2 regions of the Solwaraspora sp. WMMD792 genome follow, and region 2 is predicted to be linked to the other one. Evidence: riboswitches for the same ligand, from Rfam matches in the RefSeq annotation. Region 2 holds a riboswitch; the other holds the start of a gene.
What was found. A riboswitch is a leader RNA that binds a small molecule or an ion and turns the genes downstream of it on or off. The one in region 2 is predicted to bind cobalamin.
Positions count from the first base shown of each region.

Region 1: linked by a shared signal. The riboswitch ahead of O7629_RS32090 (ribonucleoside-diphosphate reductase subunit alpha) and the one ahead of O7629_RS10600 (CbtB-domain containing protein) in region 2 are both predicted to bind cobalamin.

Region 1 covers NZ_JARUBH010000009.1:6,888,851-6,896,144, reverse strand. The annotation lists gene O7629_RS32100 (aminotransferase class III-fold pyridoxal phosphate-dependent enzyme) at 1-925, shown strand, start outside; gene O7629_RS32095 (ribonucleotide-diphosphate reductase subunit beta) at 991-2,073, opposite strand; gene O7629_RS32090 (ribonucleoside-diphosphate reductase subunit alpha) at 2,070-4,397, opposite strand; cobalamin riboswitch at 4,538-4,748, opposite strand; gene O7629_RS32085 (hypothetical protein) at 4,842-5,396, shown strand; gene O7629_RS32080 (ROK family protein) at 5,374-6,345, opposite strand; gene O7629_RS32075 (putative N-acetylmannosamine-6-phosphate 2-epimerase) at 6,345-7,190, opposite strand; gene O7629_RS32070 (DUF4434 domain-containing protein) at 7,187-7,294, opposite strand, start outside.
Region 2 covers NZ_JARUBH010000009.1:2,006,533-2,013,826, reverse strand. The annotation lists gene O7629_RS10615 (cobyrinate a,c-diamide synthase) at 1-884, opposite strand, end outside; gene cobO (cob(I)yrinic acid a,c-diamide adenosyltransferase) at 878-1,480, opposite strand; gene O7629_RS10605 (VWA domain-containing protein) at 1,480-3,561, opposite strand; cobalamin riboswitch at 3,642-3,769, opposite strand; cobalamin riboswitch at 3,881-4,055, shown strand; gene O7629_RS10600 (CbtB-domain containing protein) at 4,087-4,287, shown strand; gene O7629_RS10595 (CbtA family protein) at 4,304-5,062, shown strand; gene O7629_RS10590 (hypothetical protein) at 5,131-5,472, shown strand; gene O7629_RS10585 (helix-turn-helix transcriptional regulator) at 5,671-6,747, shown strand; gene O7629_RS10580 (hypothetical protein) at 6,744-7,294, shown strand, end outside.

The DNA of each region.
Region 1 (7,294 bases), 4.9 Mb from region 2:
GTTGGACGTCTCCGGCCGGGCCGGGCTGCGTGCGCCGTACCTGCCGTGGCTGGGACAGGCGGTGCACACCTCGACCCCGTACGAGTACCGCTGCCCGTTCCCGGAGACCCATCCGGTCGGCTGCGGGGCGCGGCACGCGGCGGCGCTGGCCGAACTGTGCCGGTCCCGGCCGGTCGCGGCGTTCATCGCCGAGCCGATCGCCGGGGCCGGGCTGGGTGCCTGCGTCCCGCCGGACGACTACTGGCCGGCCGTCGCCGAGGTCTGCCGCCGGTACGGGGTGCTGCTCATCGCCGACGAGGTGATGACCGGCTTCGGCCGTACCGGCACCTGGTTCGGCGTCGACCACTGGGGGGTACGCCCGGACATCCTGGTCGCGGCGAAGGGGGCCAGTTCGGGCTACTGGCCGCTGGGGCTGGCCGTCGCCGCCGGCCCGGTGCACGACACGATCGCGCGGACCGGCTTCACCCACGGCTTCACCTACTCGCACCACCTGGTCGGCGCGGCCACCGGCCGGGCGGTGCTGCGGGTGCTGCGCGAGCGGGACCTCGTCGCGGCGGGCCGGCGGGCCGGCGAGTCGCTACGCCGGGCCCTGCGCCGGGAACTGGCCGACTCACCGTACGTCGGGGACGTCCGCGGTCGCGGCCTGCTGGTCGGCGTCGAGCTGGTCGCCGACCGGCAGACCGCGCGGCCGTACGCCCGTACCGCCCGGGTCGCCGAACGGGTCGTCGCCGCCGCCCGGCACGCCGGGCTGCTGCTCTACAGCGGAACCGGCTGCGCCGACGGCGTCGACGGTGACGTGATCCTGCTCGGCCCGCCGCTGGTCGTCTCCGCCGACGAGGTCGAGGAGATCGCCGTCGGCACGGCGGCCGCGATCCGCGCCGTCACCGAGCCGGTGGCAGCGGGACAGCCGACCGAGCCGGAGTAGCCGGCCAGCAGGACAGTCGGCCGGGCCGGGGTAGCCGGTCGCGGCGGGCCGGGCGGGGACGCGGGTCAGAAGTCGTCGTCGAAGGTGACCGAGCCGGTCACCCCGACCTGGTACGCCGACACCCGCCGCTCGAAGAAGTTGGACAGCTCCTGCACGTCCTGCAACTCCATGAACGCGAACGGGTTCTTCGACCCGTACATCGGTTCGATGCCGAGCACCGCGAGCCGCCGGTCGGCGACGTGCTGCAGATACTCCCGCATGTCGGCCAACGACATCCCGGACACGCCCTGGTCGAGCAGGTCCGCGGCGAACTGCACCTCGCACTCCACCGCCTCGGCCAGCATCTGCCTGACCTGCTGCTCCATTTCGGAGTCGAACAGGTCCGGTTCCTCGGCGCGGACCGTGTCCACCACCTCGAAGGCGAACGCCATGTGCATCGACTCGTCGCGGAACACCCAGTTGGTGCCCGAGGCGAGACCGTGCAGCAGCCCCCGGGACCGCAGGAAGTACACGTACGCGAAGGCGCCGTAGAAGAACAGCCCTTCGATGCAGGCGGCGAAGCAGATCAGGTTGAGCAGGAAGGCCCGCCGGTCGGCGCGGCTACGCAGCTCCCGCAGCTCGAAGATCGAGTCGATCCACCTGAAGCAGAACTCGGCCTTGCGGGCGATCGACGGGATGTTCTCCACCGCCGCGAACGCCGCGAACCGTTCCCGCTCGTCCGGCACGTAGGTGTCCAGCAGGTTCAGGTAGAACTGGACGTGCACCGCCTCCTCGAAGAGTTGCCGGGACAGGTAGAGCCGGCCCTCCGGGGAGTTGACGTGCTGGTAGAGGTTGAGCACCAGGTTGTTCGCGACGATGGTGTCGCCGGTGGCGAAGAACGCGACCAGCCGGGACACCAGGTGCCGCTCGGCAGGCGACAGTCTGGCCAGGTCCGGCAGGTCGGAGTGCAGGTCGACCTCTTCAACCGTCCAGGTGTTCTTGATCGCGTCCCGGAACCGGTCGAAGAACTGCGGGTAGCGCATCGGCCGCAGGGTCAGGTCCATGCCGGGGTCGAGCAGCAGCTGCCGTCGGCCCGCAGCTGCGGCGGCGGTCGCGGTGGCGGCGTCAGCGGTCGCGGCGTCGGTGTTGGTTTCGGAGACGGTGGTCACTGGCAGGCCTCACAGGTTTCGGGGTTTTCCATTGAGCAGGCAGACGCCTCGTCGGCGCTGGCCGCGACGGTCGGCCCGGCGGTCGGCGCGATGCCGACGGTGGCCTGCTGGATCCGGGTCGCCGGGCGCGACCGCAGGTAGTAGGTGGTCTTCAGCCCGGACTTCCAGGCGTAAAGGTACATCGAGGACAGCTTGCCGATGGTCGGCGCGCTGAGGAACAGGTTCAGCGACTGCGACTGGTCGACGTACGGGGCACGGGCGGCGGCCAGGTCGATCAGCGCCCGTTGCGGCAGCTCCCATGCGGTACGGAACAGCTCCCGCACGTCGGCGGGCAGATCCGTGAGGCCCTGCACCGAGCCCTCGGCCCGCTTGATCTGCTCCCGGACCGGCGCCGTCCACAGCCCGCGCGCCTTCAGCTCGCCGACCAGGTAGGTGTTGATCTGCAGGAACTCCCCGGACATGGTTTCGCGTTTGAACAGGTTGGACACCTGCGGCTCGATGCATTCGTAGCAGCCGGCGATCGAGGCGATCGTGGCGGTCGGCGCGATCGCGACCAGCAGCGAGTTCCGCAGACCGTGTGCGGCGATCGTCGACCGGAGTCGGGCCCACCGCTCGGGCTGGCCCGGCTCGGCACCCCACAGGTCCGGGTGCAGCTCGCCCCGGGCGGCCCGGGTCTCGGCGTACGCCGGATGCGGGCCAAACCGTTCGGCGAGCCCGGCGGAGGTTTCCAGCGCGGTCAGGAAGATCTCCTCCTGGACGCGAGTGGACAGCTCCCGGGCCGGCGCCGAGTCGAACGGTAGCCGCAGCGTGAAGAACGCGTCCTGCAGGCCCATCAGCCCCAGCCCGACCGGCCGCCAGCGCGGGTTCGACGCCGCCGCCTGCACCGCCGGGTAGTAGTTGATGTCGATCACCCGGTCCAGGAACACCACGGCGGTACGGACCGTGGCGCGCAGCTTGTCCCAGTCGACGCCGTCGGCGGTGACGTGCGCGCCGAGGTTGATCGACCCGAGGTTGCACACCGCGGTCTCGGTGTCGCTGTTGACCTCGAGGATCTCGGTGCACAAATTGGACAGGTGGATCGTGTTGCCCGGCTCGCCGGTCTGGTTGGACAGCCGGTTCGCGGCGTCCTTGAACGTCATCCAGCCGTTACCGGTCTGCGCCAGGGTGCGCATCATCCGCCCGTACAGGTCGCGGGCCTTGACCGTCCGGACCGCCTTCTTCTCCGCCGCGCGGTACGCCTCGTCGAACGCCTCGCCGTACAGGTCCGGCAGCTCGGGGGCGTCGGACGGGTCGATCAGCGACCAGTCGGCGTCCGCCTCGACCCGCCGCATGAACTCGTCCGGGATCCAGTTGGCCAGGTTCAGGTTGTGGGTGCGCCGGGCGTCCTCGCCGGTGTTGTCCCGCAACTCCAGGAACTCCTCGACGTCCGGATGCCACGGCTCCAGGTAGACGCAGGCGGCGCCCTTGCGGCGGCCGCCCTGGTTGACCGCCGCGACCCCGGCGTCGAGCGTCTTGAGGAACGGCACGATGCCGTTCGACCTGCCGTTGGTGCCCCGGATCAGCGCGCCCCGGCCACGGATCCGCGACCAGGAGATGCCGATCCCGCCGGAGAACTTCGACAGCTTCGCCACCTGGTGGTAACGCTCGTAGATCGAGTCGAGCTCGTCGCGCGGCGAGTCGACCAGAAAGCACGACGACATCTGGGTGTGCCGGGTGCCCGAGTTGAACAACGTCGGTGAGCTGGGCAGATAGGCCAGGCTGGAGATCAGCCGGTAGAAGTCGATCGCCTCGGCCGGCGTCTGGGACAGCCCGCACGCCACCCGCAGCAGCCAGTACTGGGGCGTCTCCACCACCAGCCGGGTCTGCGGATGCCGCAGCAGGTAACGGTCGGCCACCGTACGCAGCCCGAAGTACTCGAAGCGCAGGTCGCCGTCGACGTCGACGGCGTCGTCGAGTTTGCGGGTGTTGCGGGCGACGAAGGCGGCGGTGTCGTCGCCGATCAGCCCGAGGCCGTGGGCGTATCGGATCGACTGGCTGAAGCTGGCCACCTGCTGGCCGCGGACCTCCTTGTCCACGTAGGCGGCGAGCAGCCGGGCCGCCAGTTTCGAGTACTGCGGCTCCTCGCCGATCAGCTCCGCCGCCGTCTGGATGGACAGTTTGTCCAGCTCGGCGGTTGTCGCCCCGTCGTACAGTCCGCTGATCGTCCGGGTCGCCACCCGCAGCGGGTCGACCTCGTCCAGGTCGGCGACCCAGTGTTCGACCGCCTTGACGATCTTGTTGACGTCCACCGGTTCGGTGTCGCCGTTGCGCTTGCGTACCTGCATCGGTTCCCCTCGTCGTGCCTGTCCACCGGTCGACGGACACGCGGGGAGGACGCCACCGGTCACCCACCTGGCGGTCTGCTCCGCCGGCGTGGACCGGTCGTCGGCGTCGGCCGTCCCGCGCGGCCTTCGACCACCGCACGCGACGCGTGCGGCACGCTGGCAGGTCTTCGGACTCGTGGGCGTCGTGCTCGTACCTACTGGCCGTCGCTTCCCGGACCCGCCACGGGTCCAGTGCTCGGTGACGGCGGTCGTTCCCACTCACCGCTGCGGGGCAGTCCCGGACTCACACCGGGTTCCCTCTTACCTCGACCACCGCCGAGGGGCGGCCGAACCAGCTGCGGGGTACACCATATATGGGAGCAAGCCAGAAGACGCAACACCAGATACTGTGTTCGGCGTGTCGCGGCGTCGGGTGCACCGGGTGCAAGGAGGAGGGTCCGTCGGGTGAGAAGCGTGCTATGGGGTCTGTACGGGGCGGTGCTCGGCGCCCTGCTCGTCGGCGTCGTCGGGGTGCTCAGCATCCAGGCGACCGGGCTGCGGGCCGGTGCGGTCTTCGACCTGAACAACACCCTGGCCGGGATCACCTCGCCACAGACCCCGTACCTGCCGATGCTCGGAATCGCGGCCGTGAGCAGCCTGGCGGTATGGGCGCTGACCGTCGGGCCCCGGCGACGGCCCCGACTGTGCCGGGTGGGCCTGGTCGTCGGCTTCAGCACGTCGACCGTGGCGCTGATCGCCCTGTCGTTCGTCATCGCACCGGACATCGACGCGCAGCGCGAACTGCTGCTGGGCGTCATGCCGGGCTGGCCGGGCTGGATCCACAGAGGAGGCGGCGAGTCCGCCGTACACCTGCTGGTGGCCCTGGCGATCGGATCGCTGTGGCTCTGTCCAGACCGACAACCGGCCCAGCCCACCGCGGCCAGCGGCGGCGGTACGGGCGGACAAGGTGGCGACGCGGCGACTGGCGCCGAGCCCGTCATCGACCTCGGCCGGCGCTGATCCGGCCGGTGAGGACCCGGCCGGCGAGTAGCGCGGCGCCGGCCAGCACAGCGGCGTCGCCGAGCCGGGCGGTACGCACCGGCAGCCGGTCGATCCCGGGCAGCGCCGCCGCGTGCAGCGCGGCGCGCACGCCGGCGACGAACCGGTCGCCGAGTCCGACGACGCCGCCACCGAGGACGACCACCTCGGGATCGAGCAGGTTGGCGGCGGTTGCCAGCCCTTCGCCCAGCACCCGGGCGGCCAGGTCGGTCACCTCGACCGCGACCGGATCACCGCCGGCAGCCGCCGCCGCCGCGACCTCCTCCAGGGGCGGTGCCGCGCCGCGACCGGTCCGGGCCGCGTACTCGGCGGCGATCGCCGGGCCGGCCGCGTACGCCTCGACGTGGTCGACCGCGCCGCAACCGCAACGTCGGCCGAGGTGCCGGGCGGCCGGCAGATGCCCGACGCTGCCGGCGAACCCGTGCCGGCCCACCACCACGTCGCCGCCGACCACGATCGCGCCGCCGATGCCGGTGCCGGCGGCGACGACGAGCGCGTCCCGGGCGTCGGCGGCGGCGCCGCACCATGCCTCACCGGCGGCCATCGCGTGTACGTCGTTGCACACCACGACCGGCAGGCCGAGGGCGGCGGTGAACGCTGCCCGCACGTCGGTGCCCCGCCAGCCGGGCAGGGTGTCGGTGGCGTGGGTGACCCGACCCGCCGGGTCGACGGCGCCAGCAGTGCCGACCCCGCAGGCGACCGGGGTTCCAGCCGCGTCCCGCCCGGCCTGACGAGCCACATCGATCGCGGCGGCGAGTACCGCGGTGGCGCCCTCGGCGGCCGGCGTCGGCACCCGGCGCAGTGGGCCGACAGCGCCGTCGACGCCGACGAGCGCGGCGGCGATCTTCGTACCTCCGATGTCGACACCGATGGTGACCGGACCGCCGGTGCCGGCCATGGCTGCCGCCATCAGTGCTGCCCAGCCAGGCTGGCCGAACTGTCTGCGCCGGCGGCACCGGTCGGGCCGGTCGGGCCGGTCGGGCTGGTCGGGCTGGCCGGGCGTGGAGCGGCTGCGGCGAGGCCCCGGGTCAGCGCGACCGGGTCGGTGATCGCGGTTCCGACGACCGTCGCGTACGCGCCTGCGGCGAAGGCGGCACGCACCTGGTCGGGGGTGGCGAACCGGCCCTCGGCGACGACGCGGACCCCGGCGGCGGTGAGCGCCGCGACGAGGTCGAGGTCGGGGGCCTCCTGCCGTGGGCTGTCCGGGGTGTACCCGGACAGTGTGGTGGCCACCAGGTCCGCGCCGGCCGCCCAGGCGGCGGTGCCCTGGTCGACGGTTGCCACGTCGGCCATCACGGGCAGGCCGAGCTGCCCGTGGACGCGGGCGACCAGGGCGTCGACCGGCAGCTCGCCCCGTCCGGTGGCCTCGACGGCGACGACGTCGGCACCGGCGGCGGCGAGCGATTCGACCAGCTCCCAGCGTGGGGTGATCAGGTCGCGGTCAGCGGCCCGCTCCTTGTGCAGCGCGATCACCGGAAGATCCACTACGGACTTCACGGCCCGTACGTCGTCGGGGTGGTTGACCCGCACGGCGGCGGCACCACCGAGGGCGGCGCACGCGGCGAGCCGGGCGATGACCGACGGCACCCGCAGCGGATGCCCCTCGGGGGCCTGGCAGGAGACGACCAGGCCGCCGGCGATCGCCGCCACCGGATCCAGCCGCAGGGCCGCCGGGTCCTGCGGCGGGGCCATCGGGTCCAGCTGCGGCGCCGCCGGGTCGTGCGGCGGGGTCACCGGGTCCTGCGACGGGATCATCGGGCACCCCGGGAGGTGAGGAACTCGCCGTAGCGGTCGTAGAGGTTGCGGGCCGCCGGCCACACCGAGTTGGGGCTGAGGAAGTGGGAGAACTCGAAGGTAAT
Region 2 (7,294 bases):
ACGGTACGCACCTCGGCACCGGCTGCCGTCAGCAGCTCGACGGTCTCCGGATAGCCGAAGCTGAACGCCGGTCCACCGGCGACGGCAACCACCGGCCGGTCACCGCTCGCCTCCCCAGGCACGTTCTCGCCGGGACGGGCGTCCGCATCCCGTACGGCAGCCGCCGGCGACCAGGGTCCGACCGCCAGCGCGGGCGCGGCGCCCGCCACCGCCGCCACCGCGGCCAGGTCCACCGACGCGGCGACCAACTCCGCCAGCGCCCCGACCGCCGCACGCGCCTCGGCGGCGCGTTCCACCGCCGGCACCAGACCCAGATGCCGCGACGGGGTGTCGACCGACGGCTGTCGACGCAGCACCCCGAGCACCGGCGCGCCGACCTCCGCACAGGCGTCCCGCAGCACCTGCGCGTGCCGGTCGGAGCCGACCCGGTTGAGGATCACCCCGGCGATGTGGACCTGCCCGAACGACCGGAAGCCGTGCACCAGTGCGGCGATCGACCGGCTCTGCCCGGCCGCGTCGACGACCAGCAGCACCGGGGCCGCCAGCAGCGCCGCGACCTGGGCGGTGGAGCCGACGTCGGCACCGCCGACCCGGCCGTCGTAGAGCCCCATCACGCCCTCGATGACCGCGAGGTCGGCACCGGCGGCGCCGTGGGCGAACAGTGGCGCGACGCGCTCCTCACCGACCAGCACCGGGTCCAGGTTGCGGCCGGGCCGGCCGGCGGCGAGCGTGTGGTAACCGGGGTCGATGTAGTCCGGGCCGACCTTGAAGCCGGCGACCCGGACACCCTGGGCCGCGTAGGCGGCGAGCAGGCCGGTGGCCACCGTGGTCTTGCCGTGCCCGGAGCCGGGGGCGGCGACCACCACCCGAGGTACGGCTACCACTCGATGCCCTGCTGGCCCTTGCGTCCGGCGTCCATCGGATGCTTGACCTTGGTCATCTCGGTCACCAGGTCGGCGAGGTCGATCAGCTCCGGGGCGGCGTCCCGGCCGGTGACCACCACATGCTGGCTGCCCGGCCGGTCCCGCAGTACCGACACCACCTCGGCGACGTCGATCCAGCCCCACTTGATCGGGTAGGTGAACTCGTCCAGCACGTAGAACCGGTACGCCTCGGCGGCCAGGTCGCGGCGGATCTGGGCCCAGCCTTCGGCGGCTTCGGCGGCGTGATCACGCTCGGTGCCGGGGCGCTGGATCCAGGACCAGCCCTCCCCCATCTTGTGCCAGGTCACCGGCGCTCCCCGGCCGGACTCGCCGAGGGTACGCAGGGCCGCCTCCTCGCCGACCTTCCACTTCGGAGACTTGACGAACTGGTACACGACCACCGGCCAGCCGGCCGACCAGGCCCGCAACGCCATCCCGAAGGCCGCCGTCGACTTGCCCTTACCGGGCCCGGTGTGCACCGCGAGCACCGGCTGACGCCGCCGGGCCCGGGTGGTCAGCCCGTCGTCGGGGACGTGTTCCGGTTTACCCTGTGGCATCAGGCAGCCCTCCCGCCGGCGAGGCCGACCCGAGGTGCGGCGCCAGGCTGGTTCGTAGCGGTCGACCGGTTGACGGTCCCGGGGTGCGGCACCACCGCCGACAGCGCCTCCAGCGGCAGCCATTCGGCGTCGAAAGCGGTGGCGAGCCGCCGGGCCAGGCCCAGTCGCACCGGACCGGACTCGCAGTCGAGCACCACCATCGCGGTGCCGGCGAGCAGCGGCGCCAGGGCTATCGGATTCGGCCCGCTGGTCGACCGCCCGTCGGTGACCAACAGGATCAGTGGCCGACGGCGTGGCTCGCGGCGGCGCTCGGCGGCGACGGTGGCGGCGGCGGCCCGCAGCCCGGCGGCGATCGGGGTACGGCCACCGGTGCGCAGCTGCGCCAGCTTGGCGACGGCCACCTCGTGGCTGCTGGTCGGCGGCAGCACCACGTCGGCGGCGGCGCCCCGGAAGGTGATCATCCCGATCCGGTCCCGCCGGTGGTAGGCGTCGCGCAGCAGCGACAGCACGGCGGTCTTGACCACGGCCATTCGCTGCCGGGCCGCCATCGACCCGGAGGCGTCGACCACGAACAGGATCAGGTTCGCCTCCTGGCCGACGTAGCGGGCCTGGCGCAGGTCGGCGGGGGTGATCCGGCGGGCACCCCGGGATGCGGCGGCACGCACCGTGGCCGGTAGGTGCACCGTCGACGGCCGTCCGGTCGGTGATCCGGCACCGACCACCCGGCCCCGGTCGGCGTGGGCCGCCGAACGTCGGCCGGGCGTCGCGCCGGCCCCGAGCCCGGGTAGGCGCAGGGTCCGGGGCCGGTACGCGGGCCCGGCCGCCGCCGGAGCCGGACCGCCCGGCGGTACGCCGTCCGGCTGCTCGGCACCGTCCGCCGGCCCGCTGGCGTCCGGCGTAGCCGGCTCGGACGGCGGGCCGCCGTCCGAGCCGGGCGGGCCGGTTGACGGGCCGCCGTCCGACTCGGGCGGGCCGGTCGACGGGCCGCCGTCCGATGGTGGCGGACCCTGCGGCGGACCGGCGTCCGGTGGCGGCGGATCCGGCGGCGGCGCAGGACCGGGGTCGTCGTCGCCGCACTCGTCCCGCAGCACCTCGTCGAGGCGCTGCTCGTCGGCGCCGGGCGGATCGAGCGGGTCACGGCGCCGCCGGTGCGGCAGTGCCAGCCGGGCTGCGTCGGCGACCTCGGCGGCGGTGACCGCCGTCTGACCGCGCCAGGCGGCCAGCGCGACCGCGGCGCGGGCCATCACGATGTCGGCCCGCATACCGTCCACCTGGTACGCCAGGCAGATCCGGGCGATCCGGTCGATCTCGGCATCGGGCAGCGTGACCGCAGGCAGGGCCGCCCGCGCGTCGCGTACCCGCTCTGCGAGCTGGCTGTCGGTGGACCGCCAGCGGTCCGCGAACGCCACCGGGTCGGTCTCGTACGCCAGCCGCCGGCGCACCACCTCGGCCCGGTCGGCCACCTCGGAAGGTGCGGCCACCGACACCATCAACCCGAAGCGGTCCAGCAACTGTGGACGCGGCTCGCCCTCCTCCGGGTTCATCGTGCCGACCAGCAGGAACCGGGCGGCGTGACTGACCGACACCCCGTCGCGTTCGACGTGGGCCCGGCCCATCGCCGCCGCGTCCAGCAGCAGGTCCACCAGATGGTCCGGCAACAGGTTGACCTCGTCGACGTAGAGCAGGCCCCGGTGCGCGGCGGCGAGCAGCCCCGGCTCGTAGGCCTTCACGCCAGCGCTGAGCACCCGCTGAATGTCGAGGGTGCCGACCACCCGGTCCTCAGTGGCGCCGACCGGCAGCTCGACCAGGGCGGCCGGGCCGCGGCGTGCGGTCACCGGCGCGGTGTGCGGCCCATCGGGGCAGGTTGGGTCCGGGGCCGCCGGGTCGCAGCCGAACCGGCAGCCGAGCACCCGGTCGACCTCCGGTAGCAGCCCGGCCAGCGCGCGGACGATCGTCGACTTCGCGGTGCCCTTCTCACCCCGGATGAGCACGCCGCCGATGCCGGGGTGCACCGCGGCGAGCAGCAGGGCCTGCCGCAGGTCGGGCAGGCCGACGACGGCGGTGAACGGGTACGGCGTCATGGCAGGGGCCGACAGGTGTGCATGGTGAATCCCTCCCGCGGGTGTCCACGCCCGCGTACCGGTGGACCAGCGAGCGGCCGGAGTCTCCTGGCTGCCGGATCGACGTCGCGTCCCGAGCCTTCCCGCCGTTGGGGCAGTGGCTGTCTCACGGGGACGCGACTCACCGGTCACAGTGGCGGGACCGCCCCGGATTCGCACCGGGTTCCTCCGCGCACCGCTCGTGCCGGTCATGCTCCCCCACCGGCGGTCCACCGTCAATGTGGCGCCGGTCCCGGTGCCGGCCACGGCCGCAGCCATTGCCCGAGCGGTCACCACGGCGGTACGCTGCGCAGGCCACGGTGTTCGGGAAGCCGGTGTGAGTCCGGCGTGGTCCTCGCCACTGTGACCGGGAAGTGTCCGTTCCACCACGCCACTGGGCCGACGACGGTCCGGGAAGGCGGGACGGCCGCGACGATCCGGGAGCCAGGAGACCGGCCGTGGCACGCACCGCATCGCCACGAGGCATGGACGAGAGGATTTCCTGGCATGACTGCACCTTCTGTCGGCGGCGAGGTCACCACCACCGCCATCCGCGTACCGCTCGCCGGTTGGTTGCTGGCCGCCGTCGCGGCGGTCGTCATCTACCTGGTCGCGCAGGACAACGGGCTGGTGCTGGCCGGTGCCGCCGAGTTCGTGCACGAGTTCACCCACGACGGCCGGCACGCCCTCGGCGTACCGTGCCACTGAGCGGCGGCCAGCTCCGATGAGCACCTACCCGTTCGGCGCGGTGCTGGGCCGCGGCCTGCTCGCCGGTGCGGCCGCCGGCGCGGCGGGAGCGGTGGCGGCCCTGCTGATCGTCGAACCACGGATCGAGTCGGCGCTGGTCGTCGAGGAGGCCCGCACGGCGACCGGCACGGCCGGACACAGTCACGACGAGGAGTTGGTCGGTCGGGCCATGCAGGTCTTCGGCGGGCTGGTCGCCACCGTAGCGGTGGCGCTGTGCCTGGCGTTGATCGTCGCCGTGGTCTTCGCGGCGACCCGGCACCTGCTGCCCGGCCGCGACGACTTCCGCCGGGTGGGGCTGCTCGCCGGGCTCGGCTTCGTCGTGGTGGCGCTGCTACCGGCGATCCACTTCCCGGCCAACCCGCCGGGCGTCGGCGACCCGGACACCGTCAACCAGCGCACCGGACAGTATCTGTCGTTCATCATCGCCGCGGCCGCCGTCACCTGGCTGGCGCTGCTGACCCACCGGCGGCTGACCGGCTGGGCGCGGCCGGCACCCTACCGGACGGTGGTCGCGGCGGCGCTGGCCGTCGTCGGGTACGCCCTGCTGCTGGCGCTCTGGCCGGCCACCGGGGTCGACGTGCCCGCCGACATCCCGGCGGCGCTGCTGTGGGAATTCCGACTCGCCTCGCTGGCCCAGCTCGCCACGATGTGGACGGTCCTCGGGGTGGTGTTCGGACTGCTGCTCATCCCGGCCCGGACCGGTGGTCGGCGGTCCACGCTCGCCGACGTCGCGTGACGGCGGACGACGGCGCGGCGGGCCCGGAGCACGGCCCGGCGGGCCCGGCGGCCGGGCGCCCCGTCCGGGTGACCGTCTGCCGGGGCTGCTGTTGCGGCACCCGTCGCAAACACCCGGACGTCGACCACGACCGGCAGCTCGACATCCTGCGCGCCGCCGGGTCGGTACGGGTGTCCGACTGCCTCAACGCCTGTGACCGGTCCAACGTGGTAGTCGTGCAGCCGGCGGCGCTGGCCCGCCGACTGGGCGCCCGCCCGGTGTGGCTCGGCGGTGTGCTCGACGAGACGTCACTGTCGAGTGTCGCCGAGTGGATCGCGGCCGGCGGTCCGGGCCTGGCCGCGCCGCCGGACCGGCTCGCCGGGCTGTGGTTCGCCGCCCCCCGCTGGGGAAAGTCGGCCCCGACGTCCTGACCGCCGTGGTGCCGTCGCTTGTCGGCCATCGCGATCCGGCGGCCGACAAGCGACGCCCCCGAACGCGCGCCTGCCCGGATCACGATCACCTATCGGCGCCCGGTTCGACAAGGACGGCGCGAACCGATTGCACAATCGCGCAACCGTCCGGTGCCGTGGTCTTCTCTCCTGCGGCGTTTCTGTGCTGAGCTGACCGGCGTGACACGGGGAACGGGGACCATCAGGACGCACGGCCCGACCGCGGTTGCACAACTGACCCGGTGGGGCGCCTCACCCGATGCCGATCTGGTCTACCGGGCGCTGACCATGTTCGGTGCCCGCAGCAGCGGCCAGCTCGCCCATGAGCTGGGGCTGACCCGCAAACGCGTCAAGGTCGCGCTCGACGAACTGAACGGCCTGGCGGCGGCGGTGCCGACCGCTGCCGGCTGGCGGCCGCTGCCAGCGGGTCCGGTCATCGCGCGGCTACGCCGGCCCGCGCGGCCGGTACGGCGGCAGGACGTCTGGCGCCAGCATTTCCGTACCGTGCACGGCATCGACCTGCCCGGCCCGGACGACCCGGCGGTACGCAGCCTGGGCAGCCGGACCGCCGCCCGCGACCGGGTGCGGCGGCTGGTCGCCGCCGAACGACACGAACACCTGGCCATCAACACCGAAGTGATCAGCGCGGCGGCCTCGGCGGAGGCGATCCCACTGGACCGCAGCCAACTGGACCGGGGCATCCGGGTGCGGGTGCTGCAGCGGCCGCCCACCGTCGACGACCACAGCGTCGAGCATCTCGCCCAGCTCGACGCGGCCGACCCCGAACGGGTCCGGGAGCTGCCCGACCCGCCGATCAAACTGCTGGTCTACGACCGACGCGTCGCGCTGTTCCCCGTCGATCCGCTCGACTTCGAGGCCGGATACGTCGAGCTGGTGGACCCGGTCGCGGTCCGCCAACTGTGCGACCTGTTCGACCAGCTGTGGGCGCGGGCGCACCGGTCCGGTCCAGGAGGGAGACCTGCGATCACACTGACCCCCCGTGAGCAGGCGCTGGTCGCACTCCTCGCCGCCGGGCACACCGACGCCTCCGCCGCCGAGGAACTGCGGCTGAGCCTGCGCACCGTCGCGTACACGATGCGCAACCTGATGGACCGCCTCGGCGTGGAGAACCGCTTCCAGTTGGCGATCCTGCTCGGCGCCACGGGTGTGGTCGCCCTGGCTCCGCCCACCCGTACCGCGGCACCCCGCTCGTCGTCCCACGCGGAAACGTCCGCACCGGAGGAGGAATCCCATTGACCCCCACACCTCGCCGGACCGCCGTGATGACGGCCGCGACGATCCTGATGGCAGCTACCCTGGCGTGGCTGTCGACCGCCAGCGTGTCCGCCACGCCCGTGTCCGCAGGTACGCCGACGCCGTCATGGACGGCTTCGGCTTCGCCGATCCCCACCAGCGAGCCGGCCATCACGGACTGGTGGACTCCGGCTGGCTGCGCCGCCGGCCAGTTGAGCGGCCTCGTCGCGGACCCGGACCTCGGTCCGGTGCTGCCGGGCGAGGCGACGCTCTGCACCACCTACAAGGACAAATACCGGTTCGGGGTCGCGGTGTTCCGCCCCGACGACGGGCCGACCTTCGTCTACCGCACCCAGTTGGTGCCCTACCACCCGACCGACGCCTCGCCGGTACGGATCGTGTTTCCAGGTGGGGCGCCACCGGCGAACCGGGGCGTCTGTCTGATGCGCTCGGAGCAGGTCCGCCTGGCCTGCGTCGAACTCGTCGGTGAGCCGGACGGCACGGTGGCCGCCCGGTCGATCCCGGTCGACCACCCACTGGTCGACAGAGC